DNA from 4 places in the Peribacillus sp. FSL M8-0224 genome. Region 2 is predicted to be linked to each of the others. Evidence: predicted binding sites of a transcription regulator. Region 2 holds the regulator's gene; each other region holds the start of a gene.
The links. Region 2 encodes LexA, which represses DNA repair genes until DNA is damaged. Its sites were predicted from a motif close to CGAACATATGTTCG; they were not measured.
Positions count from the first base shown of each region.

Region 1: the regulator LexA is predicted to act here: its motif matches at 1,011-1,024, upstream of recA (recombinase RecA).
Region 3: the regulator LexA is predicted to act here: its motif matches at 1,270-1,283, upstream of uvrB (excinuclease ABC subunit UvrB).
Region 4: the regulator LexA is predicted to act here: its motif matches at 1,478-1,491, upstream of MKX49_RS24365 (DNA endonuclease).

Region 1 covers NZ_JBBOOJ010000001.1:1,404,441-1,407,659, forward strand. Annotated here, with positions in the region: gene MKX49_RS06865 (competence/damage-inducible protein A) at 1-821, shown strand, start outside; gene recA (recombinase RecA) at 1,170-2,216, shown strand; gene rny (ribonuclease Y) at 2,570-3,219, shown strand, end outside.
Region 2 covers NZ_JBBOOJ010000001.1:1,664,094-1,667,312, forward strand. Annotated here, with positions in the region: gene MKX49_RS08085 (esterase/lipase family protein) at 1-917, shown strand, start outside; gene lexA (transcriptional repressor LexA) at 1,481-2,104, opposite strand; gene yneA (cell division suppressor protein YneA) at 2,260-2,571, shown strand; gene MKX49_RS08100 (YneB family resolvase-like protein) at 2,591-3,219, shown strand, end outside.
Region 3 covers NZ_JBBOOJ010000001.1:4,974,641-4,977,859, forward strand. Annotated here, with positions in the region: gene uvrB (excinuclease ABC subunit UvrB) at 1-1,138, opposite strand, end outside; gene MKX49_RS24250 (CsbA family protein) at 1,358-1,588, opposite strand; gene MKX49_RS24255 (catalase) at 1,776-3,219, opposite strand, start outside.
Region 4 covers NZ_JBBOOJ010000001.1:4,999,937-5,003,155, reverse strand. Annotated here, with positions in the region: gene MKX49_RS24370 (flagellin N-terminal helical domain-containing protein) at 1-73, shown strand, start outside; gene MKX49_RS24365 (DNA endonuclease) at 564-1,406, opposite strand; gene flaG (flagellar protein FlaG) at 1,582-1,944, shown strand; gene MKX49_RS24355 (flagellar hook-associated protein 2) at 1,959-3,219, shown strand, end outside.

The DNA of each region.
Region 1 (3,219 bases), 260 kb from region 2:
TTTTGTCCAAATCTGGGATTACATATATGCTCCTGCCTGGTCCACCAAGTGAAATGGAGCCGATGTTTTTAAGTTATGGTTATGAAAAAATCATGAATAAATTGGAAAAGCATGAACGGATCGATTCCAAGGTTCTTCGGTTCTACGGTATAGGTGAAGCCGAACTGGAAACGGTGATTGAAGATCTCCTTGTCAATCAAACGAATCCGACAATCGCTCCGCTTGCAGCCGAAGGGGAAGTGACGTTAAGGATCACCGCCAAAGGCCCTTCTAAAGAAAAATGCGAAGAACTTATTTTAGAAACGGAAAAAGAAATTCTTAGCCGGGTCGGAAAGTTCCATTATGGAAGTGATAATACTTCTCTAATAAAGGAACTTGTAAAAGAATTAACGGTCCGCAAGCTTTCAATCGCGGCAGCTGAAAGCTTGACCGGGGGGATGTTCCAAGAACAGCTGACAACCATCCCGGGCGCCGGTAAAGTCTTTAAGGGCGGAATGGTCTGCTATACGAATGATGCGAAGTCCAATGTCCTCGGCGTCAGTAATGATACCATATCTGAGTATGGGGTGGTCAGCGGTGAGTGTGCAATGGAAATGGCCTCTAATGTCCGGAGTAAGCTCGATGCGGATGTAGGCATAAGCTTTACGGGTGTTGCGGGGCCGGACGAACAAGAAGGCAAGCCTGTAGGTACAGTATTTATTGGCATTTCCTATCGGGATGGAAACACTCACTTCAAGGAGTTGAATCTTTCCGGAAGCAGGGCGCAAAACCGTATTCGGAGTGTGAAGTACGGCTGTCATTACCTATTAAGGGATTTATAAACGCCATAAGCAGAGCTTTTTTACAGCTCTGCTTTTTATTTGGTTTTAGAAGTTTGTTTCTTGAAAAATAGGGAAAAAAGAAAAAAGTTAATTCAATGAAAATGTTTTTTTTAGGGAGTAAGTGAAGCGAAATGGAGATTTCCTTATGCTAAAACGCTTTTTTACAAAGAATATCCCGAAAGAAAAAAACGAATGAATGTTCGACTTTTTGCTTGGCAAAATAGTAAAAAGAGTATATAGTAAAGATAGGTTTTGAGACAGGTTACAAACCTTGATCTCGAATAATTGCTAACGTAAGTACACCTTTAATCGGACAGCCGATTAGTTGAATATAGAGGAGGAAATTGAGTGAGTGATCGTCAAGCGGCTTTAGATATGGCGTTAAAACAAATTGAGAAACAATTTGGTAAAGGTTCGATTATGAAACTTGGGGAACAGACTGATCGTAGGATTTCAACGATCTCAAGCGGTTCTTTAGCATTGGACGTAGCGTTGGGAGTGGGCGGATATCCAAGAGGCCGGGTCATTGAGATATATGGACCTGAAAGCTCCGGTAAAACGACTGTAGCATTACATGCCATTGCAGAGGTACAAAAGACTGGCGGGACGGCTGCATTTATTGATGCCGAGCATGCTTTAGATCCAGCATATTCAGAAAAACTTGGTGTGAATATCGATGAGTTACTGCTTTCACAGCCTGATACGGGTGAACAAGCCTTAGAGATTGCTGAAGCGTTAGTTCGAAGCGGAGCGGTAGATATCATTGTCATTGACTCGGTGGCAGCACTTGTTCCTAAAGCTGAAATCGAAGGCGAAATGGGAGATTCCCATATGGGTCTCCAAGCCCGGATGATGTCTCAGGCACTTAGAAAACTGTCTGGTTCCATTAATAAATCAAATACCATTGCCATTTTCATTAACCAAGTCCGTGAAAAAATCGGTGTTATGTTTGGGAATCCAGAAACGACTCCGGGAGGCCGGGCATTGAAGTTCTATTCAACTGTTCGTCTGGAAGTGCGCCGTGCGGAGCAATTAAAACAAGGTAATGAAATCGTGGGTAATAAAACGAAAATCAAAGTTGTAAAAAACAAGGTTGCTCCACCATTCCGCCAAGCAGAAGTTGACATCATGTATGGTCAAGGGATTTCACAGGAAGGTGAAATCATCGATATGGGTGCAGACCTTGATATCGTCCTTAAAAGCGGCTCATGGTATTCATACAATGAAGAGCGTGTCGGACAAGGCCGTGAAAATGCGAAGCTGTTCCTGAAAGAAAATCAGGATATCGCTCAGGAAATTTCTCAGAAAATCAGAGATCACTATAATCTTGATGGAGAGCATGAATTACCACCAGAAGAAAATGAAACAGAAGAGCATTTTGAATTGCTTGATTAATGATATTTGGAAAAGGCCTAAGCTTATTCGCTTAGGCCTTTTCTGTATATTTTAAGAAAAATGCGAAATTTCCAGCGGATTAAATGGCATTGTAATCAGATTTACAGACTTCTTCCATAATGAATGCTGTACATTATGATGGTTAATATTAAGAAAACTTGAATAATCATTGATACATAAGGGACAAACGCTTGACAATAAAAATTCTCAACTATACAATTAATATGTATATTTTACAATTTTTCAAACTAAAATTTTGAAAATTAAGTGCTGTATATTGAATTTATGTGCAATGTACTTGCCGACAGTTCAACATTTTATGTAAAAAGTTCATAGCAAGGGGAGGTGAAACGATGGAACCCATGACAATCATCTTCACTTTGCTTGGCCTAATCGTCGGTGCAGTTGTTGGTTATTTTATTCACAAATCAAAATTTGAGAGTAGAATAGCAGGGGCAAAGGGCTCTGCAGAACACATCCTTGAGGATGCAAAACGTGAAGCGGAAGCACTTAAGAAAGAAGCCTTGTTGGAAGCAAAAGATGAAATTCATAAAGTTCGTGCCGATTCGGATCGGGAAGCCCGTGAAAGAAGGAACGAATTACAAAAACAAGAAAATCGGTTATTGCAAAGAGAAGAGAATCTGGACCGTAAGGATGAAACGTTAGACAAACGTGAGAGCCTTTTGGAGAAAAAAGATGATTCTCTAAACCAAAGACAACAGCATATTGAAGAGATGGAAAGCAAAGTGGAAGAGATGGTTCGTAAGCAGCAAACAGAGCTTGAACGTGTTTCCGGTTTAACTCGTGAAGAGGCTAAAGCAATCATTATAGACCGAATGGAAAACGAGCTTGCTCACGATGTAGCGCTTATGATTAAAGAAAGTGATACCCGTGCCAAAGAAGAAGCTGATAAAAAAGCAAAAGAAGTCCTTTCTCTTGCCATTCAGCGTTGTGCGGCTGATCATGTTGCAGAGACCACCGTTTCTGTAGTAAATCTTCCAAA
Region 2 (3,219 bases):
CTGTGGCAGGTATGAACAGAGGCCCGGTACTATCAGCCTTATCAATGGGGGGACAATATTTATCATCATATGGGGAAAATGATGGACTGGTGAATGTATGGAGTACAAAAATACCCTATGCAACACATTTATTTACGGATCCCAACTTTGATCACGACAATATTCGAGTTGGCTCAGCTGTATTTTCAAGAATTGAACCCTATTTAAAAAGCACATCCACCACTGGGATTCCTGCATATCATGTCAATTATAAAGAACGAGTTGAAGATGATGTCATTACAACCGCACTCGCTCAAACCGTTCTGGGTGATGTCCTGAAACAAAATGTCTGGGTCGAACAAAGCTTCCATGTAAATGAAGCGGCCCCAGGTAATATAAGCATATATACAGCCTCAAATGATGTCGAGGTTGAATTGATTTCTCCATCCAATAAAAAGTATTCACCTTCCTTAAAGGTCCATTCAGCCAAAAATGAAACTTCCTTTTTTAATGGTGCAACCATCCAATCATTCTACAGAAATAACCTTGAAATTGGTGACTGGAAAGTACGAATGAAGACTAAATCGCCAAAAGACGCCTTCCTGTTCACAGCCCAATTTAACGAAAAGAATCCCATTACATTAAGTATGGCCGGTAAAGTTAAGCAAAAAGATGCAAAATTTTTAATAAAGAATCCAATGAATGATAAAAAAAGACCAATCAGTACAACATTTTTGGTTCATCTGATAGATGAAACCGGTAATGAAATTAGTGAAAAAAACTCAATTAAGGCAATGGATACTGAAAATTTTACTGGCACCCTTCCAGAAGTACCTAAGTCAGGTGTTTATAATGTAACAATAGATGTTAAGGAAAAAAATGTGGATGGTACCGAAAGAACCCGGACGCTGATTCGTTCGGTCTATATTGAGAAATAGCGAAATGCCTTCTCTTAGTTGAGGAGGCATTTTTTTATGAAATATGAGGTAGGTGCGAAATGGTACGGGTAACTAGGGAGATGGTAATTCCGCCAATGTAAACAGCCGTACTCCTATATAAAAGTATTAATTCAACGGGTGTTAGGTGGATATATTTAGGAGTGAGTTCCCTGGAAATAAAGATTTATGCTTGGTAATGAAAGATCTAATGAGCAAGGAAACATTCATTAAGCAAATTGCTCCTTATGGCCAGAAAATTAAACAGGACATATTGGTGGAATGACTTGGTCGATCTAACCTTATTAAAGTGAACCAAAGGTTAAAAGTGAAATTAATTGTAAAGGGGGGATTTTAAACCCTCTTTTTTTTATTTCAATGAGCTTTCTTCCAAAGTACATATTACCAGAAAGGCGATGGTCTAACTTTCATCCGTTATAAAGGATGTTTAATTTCCCATGAAACTAGATTCTATTAAAAAATATTTCAATATCTACTCTTTCAAATGCATATTGAGAGAATTCTGGACATAAATTAAACAAACAAAAAAAGCGCGGGAAGCGCTTTTAGTGTATTTGTCTATATAAGCCTATTACTTTTCCAAGTATCGAAACATCTCGTAAAATAATTGGTTCCATATTTGAGTTCTCAGGCTGAAGCCTTATGTAATCCGGTTCCTTAAAGAATCGTTTTACAGTGGCTTCATCATCTTCCGTCATCGCCACGACGATATCTCCATTATTGGCACTGCTTTGTTGTTTCACGATGACATAATCTCCATCATGAATTCCTGCTTCAATCATACTTTCACCCATGATTTCCAGCATGAATACATGGTCATCATGTGGAACCATGCTTTCGGGAAGCGGAAAGTATTCTTCAATGTTCTCAATAGCTGTTATCGGCATGCCCGCTGTTACTTTTCCAAGTAACGGCACGTTCACGACATTGGCTTTGGGAATATTGTTCGCTTCCTCCAAATTCATTATTTCAATGGCCCTTGGCTTGGTTGGGTCACGTCTAATAAGGCCTTTACTTTCCAGGCGGGATAAATGTCCGTGTACTGTTGAACTTGATGCAAGTCCCACTGCTTCGCCAATCTCCCGTACGGAAGGCGGATACCCTTTTTGGCGAACCTCTTCTTTAATGAAATCAAGAATATCTTGCTGCCGTTTTGATAGTTTTGTCATTTGTGCACCTCTTCCCCAATGTTCTTTGCTACATTATAGCATGGCCCCCATCTCTATACAAACATAAGTTCGAATTTTGTTGTTGACTGAAACAAACGTTCGTATTATAATTTGATCATAACATACGAACGAACATTCGCTTTGGAGGGATTATTATGAAAAAATTATACAAAAATTATATTTATACGATTCTATTAGCGGGATCAGTATTCATCTTTTCAATTTTATTCTCTTGTACATTGAACAATGATCAAAAAAAGGATTTCCTTTCTATAGAAGTAAGCGAAGGTGACACCCTATGGGGAATTGCCGAAGAATATGAAGAAACAAATTTGACAAAAAAAGAATTCATTGGTTGGATAGAAGAGAATAATGGAGTCAGTGCGGATTCGATAAAACCTGGACAAGTCATTGTCATACCGGTTAAAGGGGAAGAACTTGTCCAGAATTTGGCCAGTGAGCAGTAAGTAGTAAAGGTAGGGTATTATGAAGGCGGTAATCTATTGTAGGGTCAGCACCGAAAAAGAGTCACAGGAAACATCATTGGCAAGGCAGGAAGATGAATTAGTCAAATTGGCTGAAAAGATGGATGTGGAAGTTGTCTCCATTATAAAAGAACAGGCAAGTGGTTATGAGTTGAATCGGGATGGCATTTTTGACATGCTCGAACTATTTAAAACCAAAGAAGCTGAAGTCTTATTAATCCAGGACGAAACAAGACTGGGAAGAGGGAATGCCAAAATAGCCCTTTTCCATGTCATCCTTAAAGAAGATGTGAAAATTTATACGCTCTCACACGATGGGGAGCTGGAGTTATCGGATTCGGATGCCATGGTCATCCAGATAGTGGGCATTGTAGAAGAATATCAAAGGAAACTACATAATCTTAAAATAAAGCGCGGAATGATGAGAGCCGTTGAAAAAGGGTACCGTCCTCAAAAAAATCTTCACAACCAAAGGAATTCCACTGGAAGGGACCGTATGGAGATTCCTATTGAAGAAATTATTAAACTGCGTGCCAATGGGTTGACATTCTCAGAAATCGCAGCCACATTAAGGGGCTTTGGATACAATGTATCTAAGGCTACTGTGAACAGGCGTTTTCTCGAACATCG
Region 3 (3,219 bases), 3.3 Mb from region 2:
CAAATCTTAGCGGGCGGTTATCTTTCGCAGACGGCAGACGGAAGCCATGGTCGACGAGCACTTGCTTCCGCGCCTGATCTCCATTGAACATTCCGCGGATTTGCGAAAGGGTTACATGTGATTCATCCACGACCAATAGGAAATCCTCTGGAAAGTAATCCATTAAAGTGTATGGTGTCGCACCTGAGGGACGAAGGGTTAAATGGCGGGAATAGTTCTCGATCCCAGAACAAAAGCCCATTTCCCGCATCATTTCCAAATCATAGCGGGTCCGCTGCTCCAAGCGCTGTGCTTCAAGGAGCTTTTCATCTTCCCTTAATTCCTTCAGTCTCTCTTCCAGTTCCGTTTCGATATTTTGAATGGCTATCCGCATTTTCTCTTCGCGGGTTACGAAGTGGGAAGCCGGGAAAATGGCGATATGTTCCCGTTCACCGGTAATTTCACCGGTCAGGGCATCGACTTCACGGATACGGTCAATCTCATCCCCGAAAAACTCGACCCGTACACAATGTTCATCACGAGAGGCCGGGAAAATTTCGACGACGTCGCCGCGAACGCGGAAGGTTCCCCGTTGGAAAGCAATATCATTCCTCTCATATTGAATATCCACGAGTCTGTGCAGCAAGGCATTCCGGTCTATTTCCATGCCTGTTCGGAGGGAAACGACCATCTCCCGGTACTCTTCAGGAGAACCGAGTCCATATATGCACGAAACACTGGCAATGATGATGACATCTTTCCTTTCGAACAAAGATGATGTGGCCGAGTGACGCAGTTTATCGATTTCATCATTGATGCTTGCATCTTTTTCGATGAATGTATCCGTGGATGGAACATAAGCCTCTGGCTGGTAGTAATCATAATAGCTAACGAAGTATTCGACGGCATTATTAGGGAAGAACTCTTTGAACTCACTGTAAAGCTGCCCTGCCAACGTTTTATTGTGGGCAATGACAAGAGTCGGTTTATTGATCTTTTGGATCACATTGGAAACGGTGAACGTTTTACCTGTACCCGTTGCCCCCAATAGCGTCTGCATTTCCTTGCCTTCCTTAATCCCTTCGACCAGCATTTCAATTGCTGCCGGCTGATCTCCTTGAGGAGAGTATTTTGAGACTAACTCAAACTTATCCTTCACCAAGCATGGCCTCCTATTGAAATATTTTTATATGAAAACGGGACATGCCTATATCCCTTCTATTTATTCCGGTTTAATAAAGCATATATACACATTCTACCACAATAGCCTTAAAACAAACCAGCAATAAGCGAACATCCATTCGTTTTTTGTTTTAATGAACTTCATGATGTGTTGAGGGGAATGACAAGTTTGAGTACAAAAAAAGCACCTTTGATGTCAGGCGCTCTTGGATGTACGTTTCATCATTCTTTTTGACAACCAAAATCCCACTGTCAGGGATAAGGCATCGACGATGATCAATAAGTTTGTATGCGTATAACCTTTATATGCGGAAGCTGTAATCAAGGCAACAGTTAAAACAAGGCCTACGACATTGTTATAGGTGACTCTTGAAAATAGCATGACAAGTAGACAAGGAAGGAAAAGGGCAGAAAGAATTTTAATCATTTTTTCATCTCCTTTATAAGAGAAAAATAGAGTAGTTTCAGTTTAAATGATTATGAAGTTTTTTGCCAATCAATTTCCTGCTTGATTTTCAAGGCATCCTCGGAAGAGTATCACACATCCATTAATTATGCCCATAAAAAAAAGAGGCAAACCCCTTTATAAGGAAGTTTGCTTCTTTTCAGTTCAATCAATATGGATCCGCTTCATGTCCTTTTCTAACGGCGTCCTCAGGGTTATCCGTCCCACCCAGTGGTTTTGAAGATTCCGTATGTTCAGAGGCCGCGGCCAGTCCCTCTTTCAACCTGCGGCCATACTCTTCATCGGCCTCTTCGGCAAGTGCTATCATTTTTTCCTGAATGCGCTTGTCGGCAGGAGCCAATGCCGCCACTAAATTGGAAATTAAATCGTCTTTTTCCCAATCCTCGAATTCCCGGAACGTTTCCCCGGCCTGTTTCGTATTGTTTTGGCGATCGATTGTCTCACGGACAAGTTTCCCTTCCACCATAGGTGTATACTCTTTGCCCGTTTGATTGGCTTCCTTCAAGCCGCCGACAGTGGATGGTTCGTAGTTGATGTGGGGGCTTTGGCTGCCTCTGCCAACTTCATATTGCATCTGTCCGCCAGTCTGATTCGTGGCAGTTCGTTTCTTTGGAGCATTGATCGGCAGTTGCAAATAATTCGCGCCAACACGGTGACGCTGTGTATCGGAATAAGAGAATGTACGTCCCTGTAACATCTTGTCATCAGAAAAATCCAGTCCATCCACTAGGACACCGGTACCGAATGCAGCCTGTTCGACTTCAGTGAAATAGTCTTCAGGGTTTTTATTCAATACCATCGTACCGACATGCAGCCATGGGAACTCATCTTTCGGCCAGATCTTCGTATCATCCAGCGGATCGAAATCCAACTCAGGATGATCATCATCACTCATGATCTGTACGTTGAGATCCCATTCAGGATAGTCCCCGCGTTCAATCGCTTCATATAGATCCTGTGTGGCATGATTGAAATTCGTAGCTTGAATTTCATTGGCCTCTTGCTGCGTCAGGTTCTTGATTCCTTGTTTCGGTTCCCAATGATACTTAACGAGCACTGCTTTCCCTTCCTCATTCACCCATTTATAAGTATTGACCCCTGATCCTTGCATCATGCGGTAGTTAGCTGGGATGCCCCATGGGGAAAACACAAAGGTAACCATATGGAATGTTTCAGGCGAACTCGAGCAAAAATCGAAAATCCTCCTGCCGTCCTGAATATTCGTGACCGGATCCGGTTTGAAGGCATGAATCAAATCCGGGAATTTCATGGCATCACGGATAAAGAAAATTTTCAGGTTATTGCCTACAAGATCCCAGTTTCCATCTTCCGTATAAAATTTAACGGCAAATCCCCTTGGGTCACGTAACGTTTCCGGGGACGTCCCTCCATGAATAACAGATGAAAATCTCACGAATACTGGGGTTTTTTTACCTTCTTCCTGAAAAACCTTCGCTCTCGTATATTTTGAAATCGGCTCGTCCCCCGCTTTACCGGTCGGAACGAAATAACCATGCGCACCTGCACCGCGGGCATGTACAACCCGTTCAGGGATGCGCTCCCTATCGAAGTGGCTGATCTTTTCCAAAAAA
Region 4 (3,219 bases), 3.3 Mb from region 2:
TTCTCAAGCAGCACAAGCAATGTTGGCTCAAGCAAATTCAGCACCTCAAGGGGTTTTACAACTCCTTAGGTAAATTTGAAGGGCGTTTTATCTAGTAATGGATAAAATTATGACTGGGTGAATTGCTGGAACTTCCTAAAGCTGCATCAACCACAACGTAACTGGAAACGGTAAGCGTGATGGTCTGAAAATGATGGAGATGACATAATGGATAATCAGCAGCCAAGCTCCTTTGAGGAAACTCTGGAGAAGGTTCAACGACTAGGATATACAGTCTAAGGCGAAAGCTATGGCAATGAAATCCGTAGGGTGGCGGTAGCCATTCGAAGTGCCCAGCCCCTAATAAGATAAGGGTGAAGATATAGTCTGTTCTATGCTCGAAAGACATAGTCGCAAAGCAAGCGAACCAACAACCACAAGGCGTTTTACAACTTCTTCGTTAATTTTAGATTACCTGAAAGAGACTCTAGTTTTACTAGGGTCTCTTTTGTATAGAAAAATATAAGGACTCGGTTAGATAAACATGATTATCTAGCTCCGAAATACTATCACACAAGATAGCGTTAGTTTAGTTTTTTAATTTCTTGCCATATGTGAGTAACGGACCAATAACTTCTTTTTAGCATTTTTGCAATTTCATTTGTGGTATAACCATTTTCTTTAAGTTGTCTTAGTAATTTAATTTCATCTGGAGAATAGGGTTTAGAGCGATCTGAACTGCTGGTAAGAATCGTGTAATCAGGATACTTAGATTTCCATCTGAGTATTTCTTTTTGATTTCGGAATTCCCAAGAGGTTTTATATAACATTGAAGAACAAGTTTTTGCTACAGGTTCGATTAGTTCGAGGAAACGAAAAGTTTCTTTAACAGAAGTAGTTTTTAGAATATATCCATATCCGTCCTTACGAGAACTCAGCTTTAAGGAAGAATGATATGTGGTAAATATATGTTCCTTTAGTTTCTCTAATTCGTCTTTAGGATAACATTGAAGGTAAAGGTATATATGCGGTGTGAGGTAAATAATTTTTTTATTATGATTTACCCTATATGAGATGCTTAAAGAGCCATCATCCATGTATAGAATAGTTAGGAAATGTGGTAAAGTGCAATTTTTCAGTAATGTGAAAGGGAGATGTTTAGTTCCATCATTACTGTAAAAGTGTGGGAATAAATCCGTAAATAATTCTAAAGAAGCGGAACGGACACATTGACTTGCCGGAGTGATATATAATAATCCATCAAAAAATGAAATTTTCCATTTTCGATAAGCTTCCTGAGATGTGCCGTAGTGTTCCCGATAGCTATTGTTCTTTCTCCTGCTATTTTTATAAATTTTCGTTATTTCACCGTCACTTATAATGCTGGCATATAATATATTTTTCTGGATATCAGTAAGATTAATCATGAAAGCCTCCTTATATAATAGTGTAAGCTTATCTTCTTAATCCCATTTTATAATGTTATCCCCTCCAATAGCGAATGTTTGTTCTCTATATATGATAAATCCTTTGCAATACACTGTAAAGTTCCATTTCAGAACCGATATAAAAAGTAAAGAGAACATATTGGGGGCTATTTAGATGCTGGAGAGTTTGTCCACGAATATTCTTTCCTCACAACTTAGAACAGCAATCTCGGAAGGAATCAGTTCTTATTATCAGCGTGAAATGAATACACTTGCCTATTCGGAACAAAGAGTGGAATCTACTGTTGAGCCTTCACAAGAAAAGGTGCGGGAAATGGTGGATAGTTTGAACACCTTCCTGAATCCAACACATACGGCCGTTCGTTTTGAATATCATGAGAAGCTGAATGAGTATTATGTCAAGGTAGTGGATGACGTGACGGATGAGACGATCAGGGAAATTCCCCCGAAGAAGTTATTGGATTTCTATGCGGCAATGACGGAGTTTGTCGGCATAATGGTGGATGAAAAAATATAAGCGGGTGATCAATTTTGGTACGAATCAGTGGTTTAGCAAGCGGGATGGACATTGATGAATTAGTTAAGAGCATGATGCAGGCAGAACGGGTGCCGTTGGATAAACTGACACAGAAAAAGCAGTATTCCGAGTGGCAGCGGGATGATTACCGTTCGATGAATACAGCTTTATCAGAATTGGATACGCTCATTCGTGATGGTATTGGAAAGCAGTCTTCCTTCATTAAAAAGAAGGTGACGGTATCGAATCCAGATGCTGTATCAGTGAAAAATGTGAATTCTACCAGTGATTTTTCCGGGAATATAAAAGTGAATGGACTTGCCAAGGCGGCAACCATGACAAGTACGGAAAAATCAGCTGTTACCGACCCCAAAAAGAAACTATCGGAATTGGGTATCACGACTCCCAAAGATATTACGATACTGGCCATCAATAAGGATGGCGGTTTTGATACGGAAGTAAAAGATGGAGCAACAGTGGAAAAACCGTATACACTTACCCTTAATGCGGACGATACGTTAGAAAGTGTCATAAATAAAATTAATGCTAACTCGGGAGTGACTCTATTTTTAGATGAGACGTCCCAGAAATTTTCCATCACTGCTAAAAATACCGGTGATGCAAAAGATCGGCCTGAAATTGAGTTAGGGGGTACTGGAGATTTCTTCAATGTGCTAAAAATGAGCAGTAACAATGAAGGGGCTGGCGGCTCAAAAGGGGAAAATGCGTCCATTGTTTATAATGGACTGGAAATTTCCCGGCCTTCGAATACGTTTCAGATTAATGGAGCGGAAATAACGGTAAAGCAAAAAACGACGGATACAGTCACATTCTCATCAACAGCTGATGTCGATGCTATCCTGGACACGATCACTCAGTTTGTGAATAAATACAATGAAGTCATTAAAAAGGTTCAAGATAAAACGGGTGAAGCGAAATATCGCTCCTTTACCCCGCTTACCTCTGAGCAAAAAAAGGCAATGACAGAGGATGAAGTGAAGCTATGGGCAGAAAAAGCGAAGAGCGGAACGTTAAAAAGCGATTCGACCTTAAAAAGTCTCCTGACCACAATGAGGTCATCCCTATACACTTCGGTGGATGGAATCACTGGAAAAAACAATCTCAGCAGTTTGGGAATCACCACCACCAAGAATTATTTGGAAGGCGGTAAATTAACGATTGATGAGGACAAGCTCCGGGCAGCCATTAGTGAGGATCCGAATGCGATCTATGATATGTTCATGGCCAATGGTGCGGAAAAGAGCGACAAAGGAC